4 regions of the Streptomyces sp. NPDC058051 genome follow, and region 1 is predicted to be linked to each of the others. Evidence: riboswitches for the same ligand, from Rfam matches in the RefSeq annotation. Region 1 holds a riboswitch; each other region holds the start of a gene.
The links. Region 1 has a riboswitch for cobalamin ahead of ACFVUT_RS06935 (ribonucleoside-diphosphate reductase subunit alpha). Riboswitches for the same ligand answer to the same signal wherever they lie in the genome.
Positions count from the first base shown of each region.

Region 2: linked by a shared signal. The riboswitch ahead of ACFVUT_RS25940 (prenyltransferase/squalene oxidase repeat-containing protein) and the one ahead of ACFVUT_RS06935 (ribonucleoside-diphosphate reductase subunit alpha) in region 1 are both predicted to bind cobalamin.
Region 3: linked by a shared signal. The riboswitch ahead of ACFVUT_RS08285 (cobalamin biosynthesis protein) and the one ahead of ACFVUT_RS06935 (ribonucleoside-diphosphate reductase subunit alpha) in region 1 are both predicted to bind cobalamin.
Region 4: linked by a shared signal. The riboswitch ahead of ACFVUT_RS00755 (ABC transporter substrate-binding protein) and the one ahead of ACFVUT_RS06935 (ribonucleoside-diphosphate reductase subunit alpha) in region 1 are both predicted to bind cobalamin.

Region 1 is NZ_JBHVRW010000003.1:290,741-294,928, reverse strand. Features, by position in the region: gene ACFVUT_RS06935 (ribonucleoside-diphosphate reductase subunit alpha) at 1-1,992, opposite strand, end outside; cobalamin riboswitch at 2,134-2,268, opposite strand; gene mctP (monocarboxylate uptake permease MctP) at 2,535-4,172, opposite strand; gene ACFVUT_RS06925 (DUF3311 domain-containing protein) at 4,169-4,188, opposite strand, start outside.
Region 2 is NZ_JBHVRW010000018.1:116,225-120,412, forward strand. Features, by position in the region: gene ACFVUT_RS25930 (energy-coupling factor transporter transmembrane component T) at 1-176, opposite strand, end outside; gene ACFVUT_RS25935 (SCO2322 family protein) at 173-868, opposite strand; gene ACFVUT_RS25940 (prenyltransferase/squalene oxidase repeat-containing protein) at 865-2,139, opposite strand; cobalamin riboswitch at 2,248-2,383, opposite strand; gene ACFVUT_RS25945 (MBL fold metallo-hydrolase) at 2,486-3,523, opposite strand; gene ACFVUT_RS25950 (aldehyde dehydrogenase) at 3,822-4,188, shown strand, end outside.
Region 3 is NZ_JBHVRW010000004.1:62,250-66,437, reverse strand. Features, by position in the region: gene ACFVUT_RS08290 (cobyric acid synthase) at 1-167, opposite strand, end outside; gene ACFVUT_RS08285 (cobalamin biosynthesis protein) at 164-1,192, opposite strand; cobalamin riboswitch at 1,337-1,468, opposite strand; gene ACFVUT_RS08280 (hypothetical protein) at 1,676-1,906, opposite strand; gene ACFVUT_RS08275 (anion permease) at 1,942-3,207, opposite strand; gene ACFVUT_RS08270 (class II aldolase/adducin family protein) at 3,470-4,129, shown strand; gene ACFVUT_RS08265 (alpha/beta hydrolase) at 4,186-4,188, shown strand, end outside.
Region 4 is NZ_JBHVRW010000001.1:158,313-162,500, reverse strand. Features, by position in the region: gene ACFVUT_RS00765 (ABC transporter ATP-binding protein) at 1-397, opposite strand, end outside; gene ACFVUT_RS00760 (FecCD family ABC transporter permease) at 394-1,404, opposite strand; gene ACFVUT_RS00755 (ABC transporter substrate-binding protein) at 1,494-2,552, opposite strand; cobalamin riboswitch at 2,595-2,785, opposite strand; gene ACFVUT_RS00750 (beta-ketoacyl-[acyl-carrier-protein] synthase family protein) at 2,863-4,086, opposite strand; gene ACFVUT_RS00745 (acyl carrier protein) at 4,083-4,188, opposite strand, start outside.

The DNA.
Region 1 (4,188 bases):
CAGCTGCTTCAGCTCCTTCACCAGATATGCGTTGACCTGGAGGAACTCACCGCTGAGCGTCTCGCGCTTGAAGAGGTTGGACACCTGCGGTTCGACGCACTCGTACACACCCGCGATCGAGGCGATCGTCGCTGTCGGCGCGATGGCGAGCAGCAGCGAGTTGCGCATCCCGATCCTCGCGATCCGGGCACGCAGCGCGTCCCACCGCTCCGGCCAGTTCGGCTCGGTGTCGTAGTGGTCGGGGTGCAGCACACCGCGGGCGGCGCGCGTCTCGGACCAGGCGGGCAGCGGACCGGACCGCTCGGCCAGCTCGCAGGACGCCTCGTAGGCGGCGAGCATGATCCGTTCGGAGATCTTCGTGGAGAGCGCGCGGGCCTCGGGGGAGTCGAACGGCAGGCGGAGCTGGAAGAAGACGTCCTGCAGGCCCATCGCGCCCAGGCCGACGGGGCGCCACCGGGCGTTCGAGCGGCCGGCCTGCTCCGTCGGGTAGAAGTTGATGTCGACGACGCGGTCGAGGAAGGTCACGGCGGTGCGGACGGTGGCGTCCAGCCGCTCCCAGTCGAGCGAGCCGCCGGCGACGAACGCGCCGAGGTTGACGGAACCCAGGTTGCAGACGGCCGTCTCGCCGTCGTCGGTGACTTCGAGGATCTCGGTGCACAGGTTCGACGAGTGGACGACGCGGCCCGGCTCGGCGGTCTGGTTCGCGGTCCGGTTGGAGGCGTCCTTGAAGGTCATCCAGCCCTGACCGGTCTGCGCGAGGGTGCGCATCATGCGGCCGTACAGCTCACGGGCGGGCAGCGACTTGAGGGCCAGCCCCTCGGCCTCGGCGGCCCGGTACGCGGTGTCGAACGCGTCTCCCCACAGGTCGACCAGTTCGGGCACATCGGCGGGCGAGAACAGCGACCAGTCGCCGTCCGCGTCGACCCGGCGCATGAACTCGTCCGGGATCCAGTGCGCCAGGTTGAGATTGTGCGTACGCCGCTGGTCCTCACCCGTGTTGTCGCGCAGCTCCAGGAACTCCTCGATGTCCGCGTGCCAGGTCTCCAGGTAGACGGCGGCGGCGCCCTTGCGGCGGCCACCCTGGTTGACGGCGGCCACGGAGGCGTCGAGCGTCTTCAGGAACGGCACGATGCCGTTGGAGTGCCCGTTGGTGCCGCGGATCAGCGAACCGCGGGCGCGGATCCGGGAGTACGAGAGGCCGATACCGCCCGCGTGCTTCGAGAGCCGCGCCACCTGGTGGTAACGGTCGTAGATCGAGTCGAGTTCGTCGAGCGGGGAGTCCAGCAGGTAGCAGGAGGACATCTGCGGGTGCCGGGTGCCGGAGTTGAACAGGGTCGGGGAGGACGGCAGGTAGTCGAGCCGGCTCATCAGCCCGTACAGCGACGCGACGTCGTCCAGGGCCTGCTCCGACTCGTTCTCGGCGAGCCCGGAGGCGACGCGCAGCATGAAGTGCTGCGGCGTCTCGACGACCTGGCGGGTGTGCGGGTGGCGCAGCAGATAGCGGCTGTACAGGGTCCGCAGCCCGAAGTAGCCGAACCGGTCGTCGGCGCCGTCGGCGAGCGAACGCTCCACCAGGGCGTCGAGCGCGGCAGCGTGCCGTGCGACGAACGCGGCGGTACGGTCCGCGATCAGGCCCTGGCGGTGCCCGACGGCGACGGAGGCGGAGAAGGAGACCGCGCCCTGGCCGGACGCCTCGTCCGCGATGGTGCGGGTCAACAGCCTGGCGGCGAGCCGGGAGTAGGCGGGGTCCTCGGAGATCAGCCCCGCGGCGGACTCCGTGGCCAGCGAGCGCAACTCGGCCTCGTCCGACCGGGCGTTGCGGCCGCGCAGCGCGGCGGCGGCGACGCGGCCGGGGTCGGTGTCGGGCAGATCGGCGGTGAGGTCCGTCAGGGTCCGCAGCAGCGCGGTCCCCGGACCGTCGTGTGCGGTTGCCTCGGACTCGGCCGCTTCGGACACGGCGACTGAAGCCGGATCGGCTGGCGCGATGGTCACGTGGTGCTCTCCCTCGCTCGGCTCGGGGCCGGCGGGGGAACGGGGTCGCCGGGACGGCGGCAGGCCCGGTTCGGGGCAGCACTCCGTCACGGCGTCCGCCGGCCCATCCGCGAGGCCCGGACGTCTGGCATCCGGTTCGGTCGAGCCGGATGCGCCGTCGGCAGGTCCTCGGACTTCCTGAGGGTGCGCAAAAGCACACCGGGTACACCGTTGCGGGACAGTTCCGGATTCGCACCGGATTCCCCTGCGGCGACAGCGAGCATGAGCATACATGTGGGGGCCGCTGGATGGAGCAGCCCCCACATGTTGTGTCACGTCATCCGGGATGGGGCGGCAGGCAGGGCCGGTGGAACGAGCCGTGCGACCGGATGGGGCGGCAGGCAGGGGCGGTGGAACGAGCCGTGCGACCGGATGGGGCGGCAGGAAGGGCCGGTGGAACGAGCCGTGCACCCTCCCGGATGTCCCCGGATACGACGGACGGCCCGTCGCGCCCCCTGTGGGAGGGGTGCGACGGGCCGTCGACGCGGTCCGGGTGGCGGCTGTCAGTGGCCGCTGCCCGGAGCTCCTGCCGTGGCCGGCGGGAGCTCCACCTGGACGCCCTTGTCGCCCGCGTCGGCCGTGTAGTCGGCCGGGGAGGTCTCGTCCACCCCGGCGGGCGCCTTCAGGGCGTTCAGGACGAAGGTGAGGGCCACCGTCACCACCACGTTCAGTACGAACGCGGTCAGGCCGATGTAGCCGATCTCGTCGATGCCCGGGATCTTCTTCGACGAGCCGCCGAAATGCTCCTGGGTCGGACTATGGATGCCGTACGCGGCCACCGTCCCGTACACCATGCCGACCGCCCAGCCCGCGAGCAGTGCCCAGCGGTGGAACCAGCGGGTGAACAGGCCGCCGACCAGGGCCGGCATCGTCTGGAGGATCCAGATCCCGCCGAGCAGCTGGAAGTTGATCGCGACCGTCTTGTCCATGGTGAGGACGAAGGCGAGCGCGCCCACCTTCACCAGCAGCGACACCAGCTTGGAGACCTTGGTCTCCTGCTCCGGGGTCGCGTCCGGCTTCAGGAAGTCCTTGTAGATGTTGCGGGTGAAGAGATTCGCCGCGGCGATCGACATGATCGCCGCGGGCACCAGCGCGCCGATGCCGATGGCCGCGAACGCGACGCCCGCGAACCAGTCCGGGAACATGGTCTCGAACAGCTGCGGAATGGCCAACTGCCCGTTCTCCACCTTGATTCCGGCGGCGATCGCCATGAACCCGAGCAGGGCCAGCAGGCCGAGCATCAGCGAGTACAGCGGCAGGATCGTGGTGTTGCGCCGGATCACGTTGCGGCTACGGCTGGAGAGCGTCGCCGTGATCGAGTGCGGATACATGAAGAGGGCCAGGGCCGAACCCAACGCCAGGGTGGCGTAACCCCATTGGCCCGCCTCGCCCGGTGCGAGGGCACCGCGTGGCGCGCCGGTGTCCGGATTCTTCTGCGCGAACGCCTCGCCGGCCTTGGCGAAGATGTCGTCGAAGCCACCGAGCTTGATCGGGATGTAGATGATCGCCACCGTGATGACCAGGTAGATCAGTCCGTCCTTGACGAACGCGATCAGCGCGGGTGCCCGCAGCCCGGACGAGTAGGTGTACGCGGCGAGCACCGCGAACGCGATCAGCAGCGGCAGGTCCTTGATGAACCAGTGGGTGTTCTCGCCACCGCCGACGCCCATCACGTCCAGCACCGCCTGGATGCCGACGAGTTGGAGCGCGATGTACGGCATCGTGGCGAGGATGCCGGTGATGGCGACCGCCAGCGAGAGCCCCTTCGAACCGAAGCGCCCCCGGACGAAGTCCGAGGTGGTCACGTACCCGTGCTTGTGCGAGACCGACCACAGCCGCGGCAGGAAGGTGAAGATCAGCGGGTACACGAGGATCGTGTAGGGCACCGCGAAGAAGCCGGCCGCGCCCGCCGCGTAGATCGCCGCGGGAACGGCGACGAAGGTATACGCGGTGTACAGGTCGCCGCCGAGCAGGAACCAGGTGACCCAGGTTCCGAACGACCGTCCGCCCAGGCCCCATTCGTCGAGGCTCGCCTCGTTCTCGGCCTTCCGCCAGCGCGCCGCCAGGAAGCCCATGACCGTGACGGCCACGAAGAAGAAGATGAAGACGCCGAGAGCGACGCCGTTCACGCCGTCCTTCATGCCGACGCACCCCCCT
Region 2 (4,188 bases), on a different contig from region 1:
CCCACCAGCAGCCCGAGCAGCAGTGGGTTGGTGGTCCGGGACGCCGCGGTGGCGAGGCCGAGGGCCCACAGCCACCAGGCCCCGGCGGGCAGGGCGTTGCTCCGGGTCGCCCCGGGGGCGCGCAGCGGGCGGCGCGACCGCGCGGTGCCGGTGACGCCCGTGGCCGGGGCGGTCATCCGCGGCGGCGGCGGGCCTGCGCGACGGCGGCGATGCCGAGGAGGAGAACGGCGCCGACCCCGACCAGCACTCCGGCGGACGGTCCGCCGCCCGAGCTGTCCGAGCTGTCCGAGGCGGCGGAGGCGTCCGAGGAGTCCGAGGCTGCCGGGGGCGCGGACGCGGCGGGCGCCTGCCCGCCGTCCCCCGAGACCTGCTCGCCGCAGCCCGAGGCCGGGTAGCCGGATATGGCGCAGAGGAGGGCGTCGCTGCTGTAGCGCAGCGGCTTGGCCACCGACGCGAGCGCTTCCGCGGTGCTCGCGTCCGGGGCGACCCGCGCGCACGCGGTGCGCAGCGCGGGCGGAGTCTCGCCGGCCGGGGCGTCCGCCGCGGTGCCCGGGTCGATGACCAGCGCGACCCGCTTGGTGCCGTCCTCGGCCGGGGTGTCCGCGCAGATCTCCGCGAAGTCCGGGGAGCTGCGCGGATTCGCGGAATCCTGGGAGTCCTCGCTCACCGAGAACCGGAAGCCCTGCACCGCGCCGTCGTCCGGCCGGACCAGGGACGGGCCCTGCGTGGCGTACGTCCAGTCCGTGCCGGAGCCCTCCCAGAACGACCAGTACCGGTACCCGGCCGCCTGGGCCGTCCCCGTGCCGAGCACGGCCAGGACGGCGCCGAGGACCACCAGGAGAGCGGCGGCCCTTCCTGCCCGCCTCACAGCTGCTGGCTCTTCCGGCGGCCGCTGATCAGGAAACCGGCGCCCGCGCCGACGACGAGGCCGATACCGACGTACCACCACACGCCGCCGATCACATCGTCCCCGCTGTGGACCTGGTCCTTCTCGGTGGGCACGTAGCCGGTGTCGGCGGACGGGTCGGGTGTGGTGACGGCCGCGGGGACGGGACCGGTCGCGTTCAGCCGGTCGACGAGGTTCACGCCACCGAAGTCGCGGGCGTCGGCACCGGCCGCGTGTGCGGCCAGGACCAGTTGCGCGTAGGCGGCGGGACCGTTCTCCTCCGCCCAGGACCCGGAGTTCTTCTTCAGCCAGGCCACGGCCCCGGCGGCCTTGTCCTGGTGGCCCGCCGCGGACAGGGCGACGACCGCGTCCGCGGTGTTGCCGAAGTCGGGCTGCGGGGTGGAGTCGTCGGCGCCGGGCATCGGTGCCAGGTCCAGATGGCCGTTCGCGGCGAGGGCGTTCGCGAGGTAGTGGGCGCCGTTCTGGGCGGCCTGCTCGGGCGTGAGGCCGGTGCCCGGGTGGCAGGTGGGCGCCTTGGTCGCGGCGTTGTCCCCGACGGCCAGGGCCTTGCCCATGGTGCCGAGCACGGCGGCGGCGGTGGCGTCCGCGTTGGCCGCGAGCTTGCCGGCCTTGTCGGGCTGGTAGGCGAAGGCGCCGCCGTCCTTGCCGCCGCACGGGATCGCGAGCGCGAGCAGCGGGGCGTAGGGCGTCTTGCCGCCGTGCGTCGTGATGTCCCCGAGCCGCTGCCCCTGCCGGGCGAGGGCGCCGATCACCAGCGAGGTGGAGTTGGCGTCACTGGGCGCGCCCGCGGTGTAGCCCCAGCCGCCGTCCTCGTTCTGTACGGCCTTCAGCCGGCGCACCGAGTCGTTCACGGTCTCCCGGTGGCCGCCCACCTCGACGAGCGCCTGGACGGCGACCGCGGTGGCATTGGTGTCCAGCACCGTCTTCCCGGTGCACGGCTGGGAGACGTCCGGCCGGTACGAGGCGTACGCGCCGTCGGCGCACTGCTGGGCGATCAGCCAGTCCACCGACTTCGTCGCGGGCGTGACGCCCTCGATCCGCTGGGCGAGGAGGGCCAGTGACTGCCGCCAGACGCCGTCGTACGTGGGGTCCTTCGTGCCGTACAGCCCGGAGGGCGACGCGGCGGACGGCGAGGGCGACGGGGACGGTGCCGCGACCGCGGCCGGAGCAGTGGCCGCACAGAGCACGGTGGCGGTGGCGGCGAGCGCTGCTGCGCTGCGGCGTACGGTCATGGCGGGCGGGGCCTCTCCTGCGCGGGGAACCGGGCACAGGCACGCTCACGCACCAGGCTCCGGCTCCGTATACCTCGACGGTGCCGACCACCGGGGTTCCGGTGGTGCGAGCCGGTCACAACCGCAGGCAGGGCATTCCGACTCACCGTCTGCGACGACGGCTCACGGCTGCGTGGTCAGTGCCGGATTCGCACCGGCTTCCCCCTGGACGGGCATGATGACGACCCGCACACTCTACCGGTCGGGGCCGGAGCGCCCGGGTGGAGGCGGTCACACCCCCGACCCCGGTGCCCCGCCGGTGGTCCGTCACGCCGCGATGTACGTCACCGGGTCGTTCGGTGGTCCGTCACGCCGCGATGTACGTCACCGGGTCGCTCCCCGCCACCGCCTCCGCGCGGCCCAGCTTCACCAGCCGCCGCAGATGCGCCTCGGCCTCCGAGACGGCGATGTTCCGCGAGCCGTGCGGGATCTGCGCCCAGGGCCGGTTCCACTCCATCCGCTCGGCCAGCTCCCACGGCGTCAGGGGGGTGACCAGCAGTCCGAGCAGCCCGGTCAGCCGCTCCTCGTGGTGGTGCAGCAGTTCCCGCACGCGCCCCGCGGCATCCGTGAACGCGTACTGGTGGGCGGGCAGCACCTCGGCGGCCCCGAGCCGCCCGACGCGCTCCAGGGAATCGAGGTAGTCGCCGAGCGGATCGGTGACCGTGGCGTCGTCGGGGTCTTCGTAGAGACCGATGTGCGGGCTGATTCCGGGCAGCAGGTGATCGCCGGAGAAGAGCCGGCCCCGGCCGGGAAGATCTCCCGGATGCTCCTCCTCCAGGTGGAGGCAGACGTGGCCGGGCGTGTGCCCCGGCGTCCAGACGGCCCGCAGCGCGCGCCCCGCCAGATCGAGCAGCTCACCGGGGACGATCTCCCGGTCCGGAACCGCGGCCCGCAGCCCGGGCAGGGTGCGCATCCGGCCGCCGGCCATGGCCGCCCGCAACGGCGCGAGATGCTCCTCGGGCGCACCGACCGCGGTGAGCTTCGCCGCGAGGTACGCCGACCAGGTGTCCGGCCGGGACTCGTGGGTCCGGCGCACGATCGCGGTGTCGGCGGCGTGCATGGCGATCCAGGCCCCGGACGCCTCGCGCACCTGCCCGGACAGGCCGTGGTGGTCGGGGTGGTGGTGGGTGATGACCACACCGTGGATGTCGCCGACCCCCGTACCGACGGCGGTGAGCCCGGCGGTGAGCGTGTCCCACGCCTCCGGATCGTCCCAGCCCGTGTCGATCAGGACCGGGCCGCGACCGGTGTCGAGTACGTGCACCAGGGTGTGCCCGAGCGGGTTGTCCGGGATGGGGACCTTGATGCTGTGCACGCCCCCGCCGTGATCGGTCACCTGCGTCATGGGCTCCCCCTCTCTCCGCGCGGCATCGCTCCGCACGACATCGCTCCGCGCGACCTGGTCGGCGTACCGGACGTACGGCTGTGCGGTGCACCGCGCCCACTGTAACGAGAACTTGTTCCAGTTGACCCCCCGGTCGGCCAACTGTTCGGCCCCGATGCCCTCGTGGCCGTCCGGCGGGTGGAACCGGTGTGTCGTCGGCGCGGGCGGGCCCGTCGCGGCCGTGGACTCCTGGAACTGGAACTGGTATCAGTTCTGACACGGAGTCAGGTAACGTGCCGGGTCGCGGGAGGCAGCAGCCATGACCGAGCTTGTCGAACACGGAAAACTGTTCATCGGCGGGGAGTTGGTCGATCCGCTGGGCCGGGACGTCATCGAGGTCGTGTCGCCCCACACCGAACAGGTGATCGGCCGGGTGCCGCACGCCTGCGCGGCGGACGTGGACCGGGCCGTCGCCGCCGCCCGGCGGGCCTTCGACGAGGGGCCCTGGCCACGGATGACCGTGGACGAGCGGATCGAGGTGATCACCCGGATCAAGGACGCGTTCGCCGTGCGGTACGAGGAGATCGCCCGGATCATCAGCTCGGAGAACGGCACCCCGTACACGTCCGGCGTGATGGTGCAGGCCCTCGCGGCGATGATGGTGTGGGACGCGGCGATCACCGTCG
Region 3 (4,188 bases), on a different contig from region 1:
CCGATCTCGGCACCCTCGCGGGTGACGAACGAGTTCAGCGACATGTTCTGCGCCTTGAAGGGCGCCACTTTCACGCCCCGGCGTACGAGCCAGCGGCAGATGCCCGCCGTGACGACGCTCTTGCCGGCGTCCGAGGTGGTTCCGGCGACCAGCAGCCCGCCGCTCATGTCCGTCTCCGTCCTGCGGTCCGTCGTCCCGCGGCCCGAAGGGCTTCGGCGGGCAGGCCCGCGTTCCGTCGTCCCGCGATGCGCCGTGCGGCGAGGCCGGCACCCAGTCGCCCCACCACACACACGCCGAGGGCGAGCACGCTCACCCGGCGCGAGAGCCGCACCGCGCGTTCGATGTCCTCGGTCTCCACCGCCCGGCCCGTCTCCCCGTTGAGGACGGGGCGGTGCTCGATCCGGCCTCCGTAGGCGAGGGTTCCGCCGAGCCGTACGCCGAGCGCGCCCGCGAACGACGCCTCCACCGGTCCCGCGTTGGGACTCGGGTGCTTGGCCGCGTCGGCCCGCCAGGCCCGCACCGCGCCCCGTGGCCGCCCGCCGGCGGCCACGGCCAGCAGGGCGGTGAGCCGGGCACCGGGCCAGCCCGCGAGGTCGTCGAGGCGGGCCGAGGCCCAGCCGTAGCGCCGGTGGCGGGGCGACTTGTGGCCGACCATGGCGTCGAGGGTGTTGGCGGCCCGGAAGCCGACGAGTCCGGGCACGCCGGCCAGCGCGCCCCACACCAGGGCGCCGACCACGGCGTCCGAGGTGTTCTCGGCCACGGACTCCACCACGGCGCGGGCGATCTGCGGTCCGTCGAGGGACTGCGGGTCGCGCCCGCACAGGTGCGGCAGGCGCTCGCGGGCCGACGCGAGGTCATCGGCGGCCAGCGCGGCCCCGATCGTGCGGGCCTCACGCCCCAGGGAGGTACCACCGACGACGGACCAGGTGGCGGCCGCGGTCAGGGCGACCGAGGCGGCGGGATGACGGCGCAGGGCACGGGTGACCAGCACGGCACTCCCCGCGGCGCCTCCGGCGCAGACGAGCGTGTGCAGCGCGCCCCACCCGCGGTGGTCGCGCCAGAGACGGTGCTCGACGCCCGCCGCGGCCCGCCCGAAGGCGGCGACCGGGTGTCCCCTGCGGGGATCACCGAACAGCAGGTCGCCGATCAGACCGGCCGTGGCGCCGTACGCGAAAACGCGATCGGCACGCATGGCTCAACCGGCGCTCACGCCTCGAAGGGTCCTCGTACAGGCGGCTCTCGTCGAGAGCATCGAAGCAACGGACGCACGGCAGCCAGGCATGGCGATATGTCCTCACTCAGGGTCCGCGCCCTGGATCGACGTGACGGGCGACGAGAGTCTCCTGGCTCCCGGATCCGCAGTTCCCCCGGCCTTCCAGCCCGCTCGCGCGTGCCGTGACTTCCGGTGTGGGGGACTGCTCCCCGGTGACAGTGGCGGGACCGCGCCGGATTCGCACCGGCTTCCTCTGCTGTCGCCGTAATTGGCTCCGGCAGTCCACCACGCTCCGCGAACGTCCGTCAACTTGCCGTTGACCTGCGGCGGTGCGGTGTGCTGTGCCCCACATCGGGCCGGAGCCACAACGCCGAAGGGCCGGACCCATGCCGAAGGACCGGACCCATGTCGTGGGTCCGGCCCGTCGGGAGCGTGCGGAGAAGGGGGATGCCTTGACGGAGGTCAGGCGACGATCAGATAGATCCCGTACGCGACCGCCGTCGCGCACAGCGCGAAGCAGACGTACGCGCCCGCGCGGGCCAGCAGCAGCGAGCCGCCGGAGCCGCCCTGCGCCGCCGGTTCGGGCTGCTTGGAGAGACCGACGATGCCCAGGGTGAAGAGACCCACCAGCGCGACGGTGACGACGAGGGAGACGCCGAAGACGGAGCCGAGGGCTGCCCAGTCGATTTTCATGCTGATTCCTTAGCCGGTCTGCCGGGGCGGCCGACCTAGACGGTGGCGGGTCGCGCCGGGTCCTGGGAGGTCGCGGCCGGAGCCGGAATGGTGGTCTTGAGATCCTGGGCGGCCGCCTGGGCGCCGGTGGGCGGCGGGCTGACGGCGGCGATGGCCGTGGTGACGACGCCCGCGGGTTCGGCTCCGTCGGCGGCGGGTGCGACGTCGCCGTGGCCGACCGGCTTGCGACGCGACACGAGCCATATCGCCCCGGAGCCCGCGAGCAGCAGCGCCGCGACGACGACGACACCCCACGTGCCCTGCTTGGTGAGGAACTCGGCACCGGCGCCGACCAGTCCCGCGGCCGGCAGGGTCAGACCCCAGGCGACGAACATCCGGGTGGCGGTGGACCAGCGGACCACGCCGCCCCGGCGGCCGAGCCCCGCGCCCATCACGGCACCGGAGCAGGACTGCGTGGTGGAGAGCGAGAAGCCGAGGTGCGAGGAGGCCAGGATGACCGTGGCCGCGCTGGTCTGGGCGGCGAAGCCCTGCGGCGGTTTGAGGTCGGTGAGGCCGCTGCCCATGGTGCGGATGATGCGCCAGCCGCCCAGGTAGGTGCCGAGCGCGATGGCCGTACCGGCCGCGACGATGACCCAGACCGGCGGGTTGGAGCCGGGGTGCAGGACGCCGCCGGTGACCAGGGCCAGGGTGATGATGCCCATGGTCTTCTGCGCGTCGTTGGTGCCGTGGGCGAGGGAGACCAGTCCGGCCGAGGCGATCTGACCGGCGCGGTAGCCCTTGGCGGTGGCCTTCTCCTGGGCGTCGTTGCGGATCTTCCCGCCGATCCGGTACGTCAGCCTGGTCGCCAGCAGCGCGGCCAGACCGGCGACGATCGGCGCGGCGAGCGCCGGGAGCAGCACCTTGGTGACGACGGTGCCGCCGTTGACGGAGGACCAGCCCGCCGACATCACCGCGGCGCCGATCAGGCCGCCGAACAGGGCGTGCGAGGAACTGGACGGAAGGCCGACCAGCCAGGTCAGCAGATTCCACAGGATGGCGCCGACGAGTGCCGCGAAGATCACTTCTGTCCGCAGCCCGTTCTCGTTGACGATCCCGCCGGAGATCGTCTTGGCGACCTCCACCGAGAGGAACGCGCCGACGAGGTTGAGAACGGCGGACATGGCCACCGCTGTCTTCGGTTTGAGTGCGCCGGTCGAGATGGTGGTCGCCATCGCGTTGGCGGTGTCATGGAAACCGTTCGTGAAATCGAACACTAGAGCTGTCACGATCACAATCGCGAGAAGCAGCGTGATGTGTTCCATTTACCCAGGCAATCGTTCGACGTCATTGGCAAGTGGACCGTAGGCAACCTGAGTGAACGGAAGATGAACTGGGAAGGGCGCTGTGGTGTCTCCTGTCGGGACCGGATTCCTCTTCCTGATCTCCGCGGCGCGGCGCGGTCCGCGCACGGAGCCCCACCGGGCCCGATCCACCCCCTGGCGCACCTTTTGTGAACGTCACCGGGTTGTGACCTTCCCGGCCGATCGCATGCCCGTTCGCCTCCCGGGCTGACAGGATCCTCGTATGAGTGATGACCGAGGGGACGCGATCGAACGGGCCTGGGACGCTGTCGTCGCCACCGCCCGCAGGACGGCGGCGGACGGCCTCGTCGTCGGGACCTCCGGAAACGTGTCGGCACGCGTCGGTGCGACGGTCCTGGTCACCCCGAGCGGAGTGCCGTACGACCGGCTCGGTCCCGGGGACGCCGTCGGCGTCGACCTGGACGGCAACCGCGTCCTCGGCGAGCTGGCCCCCACCAGCGAACTCCCGCTCCACCTCGCGGTCTACCGGAACAGCGAGGCGGTTGCCGTCGTCCACACCCACGCGGTGCATGCCACGGCCGTCTCCACCCTGGTCCCCGAGGTCCCCGCGGTCCACTACGCCGCCGCCCTGCTGGGCGGCCCCGTCCGGGTCGCGGCCTATGCGCGCTACGGGACGGAGGAACTGGCCGGGAACATGCTCGCCGCCCTGCGGGACCGCACCGGCTGCCTGCTCCAGAACCACGGAACCGTGACCTACGGAGCGACCCTGGACGAGGCGTACGACAGGACCGCCCAGCTGGAATGGCTCTGCCGGCTCTGGCTCACCGCGAGCTCCGTGCCCGGCCGCTCGCCCCATCTGCTCTCCCCGGCCCAGCTGAGCGACGTGCGGGAGGCGCTGAAGGGATACGGACAACCGGGCTGACACCGGACGGCCCCCGTCCGCTGGCAGGGTGCGGTGCACCCCGGGAGACTGGAGCGGTG
Region 4 (4,188 bases), on a different contig from region 1:
CGGTCCGCTCCAGGGCTTCGCGCACCGCGTCGTCGTCCGCCCGGCCGGGTGCCGACCAGGCCCTGCGATGCGGGATGCGTCCGAGGCCCACCACGTCAAGGACGCTCAACTCGACCTGTGTGGTGGCGTGCTGGTCGACCACGGCGACCCGCCGGGCCACCCCTCGGCGGCCGATCTCGTCGAGCCGCCTGCCGTCGAGCGTCACCGTCCCCTGCTGCGGGGCGAGCACTCCTGCCAGTACCCGCAGCAGGGTCGACTTGCCGGATCCGTTCGGTCCGATGAGCCCGATGGTGGCGCCGGGCGGCGCGGCGAGACGGACCCCGTCGAGGACGAGGCGCCCGCCCGCCTCCCGGCTGACCCGCTCGGCCCGCAGGCCCTCGGCGGCTCCGTCCGTCATGTGACCCTCCGGGTGCGGTACAGGACCAGGACGAACGCGGGCACGCCGAGGAGAGCCGTGACGACTCCGACCGGCACCTCCTGCGGGTCGAGGGCCGTCCTGGCGAGAGTGTCGACCCAGACCAGGAACACGGCCCCGGTGAGAGCCGTGACGGGCAGCAGCCGCCGGTGTCCGGAGCCGATGAGCGCGCGGGCGGCGTGCGGCAGGACCAGGCCGACGAAGCCGATGGCTCCGGCCGAGCTGACGAGTACGGCGGTCAGCAGCGCGGTCGTGCAGAGCAGCACGATCCGGGTGCGCGCGACGTGCACGCCGAGTGCGGCGGCGGCGTCCTGGCCGAACGCGTAGGCATCGAGCGTCCGGGCGTGGCCGAGACAGACGGCCAGGGTCGCGACGAGAACGGCACAGCCGACCCACACATCGGTCCAGCCGACCCCGCTGAGGGAGCCGAGCAGCCAGAACAGCACGCCGCGGGTCTGCTCGGCGTCGGCGGAGGTCATCACGACGAAGGAGGTGAGCGCGGAGAACAACTGCATGGCCGCGACACCGGAGAGGACGACCCGGTCCGTCGTTCCCCCCAGGGTGTGGCTCAGCAGCAGCACGAGGGAGAACGAACAGAGCGCCCCGAGGAACGCGCCGGCCGAGATCGACACCGCTCCCCCACCGATACCGAGGACGACGACCACGACCGCGCCGGTCGAGGCGCCGGACGAGACGCCGAGGACGAACGGGTCGGCGAGCGGGTTGCGCAGGAGCGACTGCATGACGGCGCCGCACACCGCGAGCCCGGCGCCGCACACCGCGGCGAGCAGCGTGCGCGGCATGCGGAGGTTCCAGATGATGCCGTCCCGGATCGGGGTGAGCGGCGACCGGCCCCAGCCGACGTGGGCGGCGACCGTGGACCAGACGTCGCCGACGGAGATCCGGGCCGGACCGATGGTGACCGCGACCGCCACGGACAGCACGAGCAGTGCGATGCCACCGGCCCACAGGGCTCCGCCGCGCAGCATCTCCGCCCCCGCCCGTACCCGTTCGCCGCCGCGCGGGGGTGCTTCGGGGGCCCGCGGGGCATCCGCCCGGGTGGCCCGTCCCGTGTTCGTCACCCGGCGAGCCCGAAGGTGCGCAGCCCGGCGGCGACGCGTTCCACGCCCTCGACGGTCCGGATGGACGGGTTCATGGCCTGGCCGCTCAGCAGGACGTACCGCTTGTGCTTGACGGCGTCCATGTTCTTCGTGACGGGGTCGGACTCCAGGAATTCGATCTTCTTCGCGGCGCTCTCGGCGGTCTGTGTCCGGCGGGTCAGGTCGCCGATGACCAGGACATCGGGGTTGCGGTCGGCGACGGTCTCCCAGCTGATCTGCGGCCATTCCTCACGGGTGTCGTCGAAGACGTTCTTCGCACCGAGTTCGCGGGTGATGACACCGGGTGCACCGCAGCAGCCGGCCAGGTACGGGGCCTTGGAGTCGGAGAACCAGTAGAGGAGGGTGGTGTCGGAGGCGTCGATGCCCTCGGTCGCCTTCTTCACCCGGGCGCGCAGCTCTGCCACGAGACGGTCGCCGCGCTTCGGCACCCCGAACACCTTGGCCAGGTCGCGGACTTCTTCGTACACGTCGTCCATGGTCAGTGGCGACGTACGGGCTCCGTCGCCGCTGCCGCTGTTGTCCTTGCCGGTGCAGTCGGCGGGCGAGACGTAGGTCGGGACGCCGAGTTCCTCGAACTGTTCGCGGGGGGCCACACCGCCCTTGGAGAGCGTCGACTCGAACGACGCGCTGATGAAGTCGGGTTCCTGGTCGAGGACCTTCTCCGACGACGGCCGGTTGTCCGCGATCCTGGGAACCGTGGCGTTGGCCTTCTCCAGGCCCTTCATCACCGGGTCGGTCCAGGTCGCGGTGGCGGCCAGCCGGTCGGCGAGACCGAGGGACAGCAGGATCTCCGTCGATCCCTGGTCGACCGGGACGGCGTGGTGCGGCGGGGCTTCGACGGTGACGGTCCGTCCGCAGTTCTTCAGCGTCACCGGGTATCCGTCGACAGGATCCGACTTCGCCGCGGAGTGGTTCGTCCCGCCCCCGCAGGCGGTCAACAGGACGAGTCCCGTCGCGAACAGGGCGACGGTGCGGACAGGGTTGGCTATGGGCGGCACGGAGTCCCTCTGCGTCATGGGGCTCATGCGCGGAGCCCGCCGTACGGAGCCTGCACCCGTTACCGGGTGGCAGGTGCCAGCAGGTCTTCGGACTCGGGTTCTTGCGGACGGAGCGCCTTCCCAGGACTCCCGAGGGTGGTCCCAGTGGCTGTGGCCCCGCCCGTCCCCCTCACCGCTGCGCGTCAGTTCCGGATTCCCACCGGATTCCCTGACCCCATACGTGGAGTTCGACTGGCTCCGGCAAGCTATCACGAGCCTCCGCGCAGCTCACCGGCGGTGCGACCGGTGGTACGCCGGGCTGTGTCCCGTCGCACCACCCGCCCGGTGCCTACGGATGCTGGAGGGCGATCACGGCGTTGTGTCCGCCGAAGCCGAAGGAGTGACTGACGGCGCGCCTGATGGGCTGCCGCAGGGGTTGCTTGGTGACGCAGTTGATGTCGAACTCGGGCGCCGGGGCGTCGAGGTTGGCGATCGGCGGGACGACGCCGCGTTGGAGCGTCAGCACGGTCAGTCCCGCCTCGATCGCTCCGGCCGCCCCCATGCAGTGCCCCAGCACGCCCTTGGGGGCGGTGACGGGCGGCCGGTGGGGGTAGACCCGGCCGATGAGGGCGGCCTCGGCGGCGTCGTTGGCCGGTGTGGCCGTGCCGTGGGCATTGACGTGGTCGACGTCTTCGGCGGCCCAGCCCGCGTCGCGCAGCGCGGCCTCGACCGCGGCCTGGGCCACCGCGCCGGAGGGGTGCGGCCTGGTGGGGTGGTAGGCGTCGGTGGTGGCGCCCGTGCCCGCGAGCAGTGCCCGTGGCGCGGCGTTCCGGGCGGTGGCGTCGTCCGCCCGTTCCAGCACCATGACGGCGGCGCCCTCGCCCATGACCAGCCCGGAACGGTCGGCCGCGAAGGGCCGGCAGCGCCCGGCCGGGTCGCCGTCCGCCCCGGCCGCGGCTCCGGACCGGGAGAAGCCGGTCATGGCGACCCGGTGGATGATCGACTCGGTGGCGCCGGCGATCGCGATGTCGCACCGGCCCATGGCCAGCAGATCGCGGGCGACGGACAGCGCGGTGGCGCCGGACGAGCACGCGGTGCACGGGGCCATGCTGGGACCGGTGGCGCGCAGTTGGATGGCGATCTCGGCCGCGGGCATGTTCGGAATGGTGAGCAGGATGCCCGACGGCGAGGTCGCGTCCGGTCCGTGCCGGTCGAGCACGACGGCCTGTTCGGTCAGTGCGGAGGAGCCTCCGCTGCTGGTGCCGACGACGACGGCGACCCTGCTGCCCTCCCACCCCGCCGGGTCGAGTCCGGCGTCGGCGACCGCCTCCCGGGCGGCGAGTACGGCGAACTTGACGTACCTGCCCATCCGGAAGGGCGTACGGCCGCCGATCGCGGCGTCCAGATCGATACCGTCGACCGTGCAGGCGAAGTCGACCGCGCACCCTTCGAGTGCCGCGACGGTACGCACCGGTGAGACTCCGGCGCACACACCTTTCCAGGTGGATTCGGTGTCGTTGCCGACCGGGGTGATCATTCCCAGGCCGGTCACGGCGATGTCGGGCCTTTTCATCGGGTGTTGCTCATCGGTGCCTCGCCGCCCGCCGGTGTCCCGCTGTCCGCTGTCGTGTCGATGAAACGCGTGATGTCGGCCAGGGTGGCGCCCTTGGGGAGC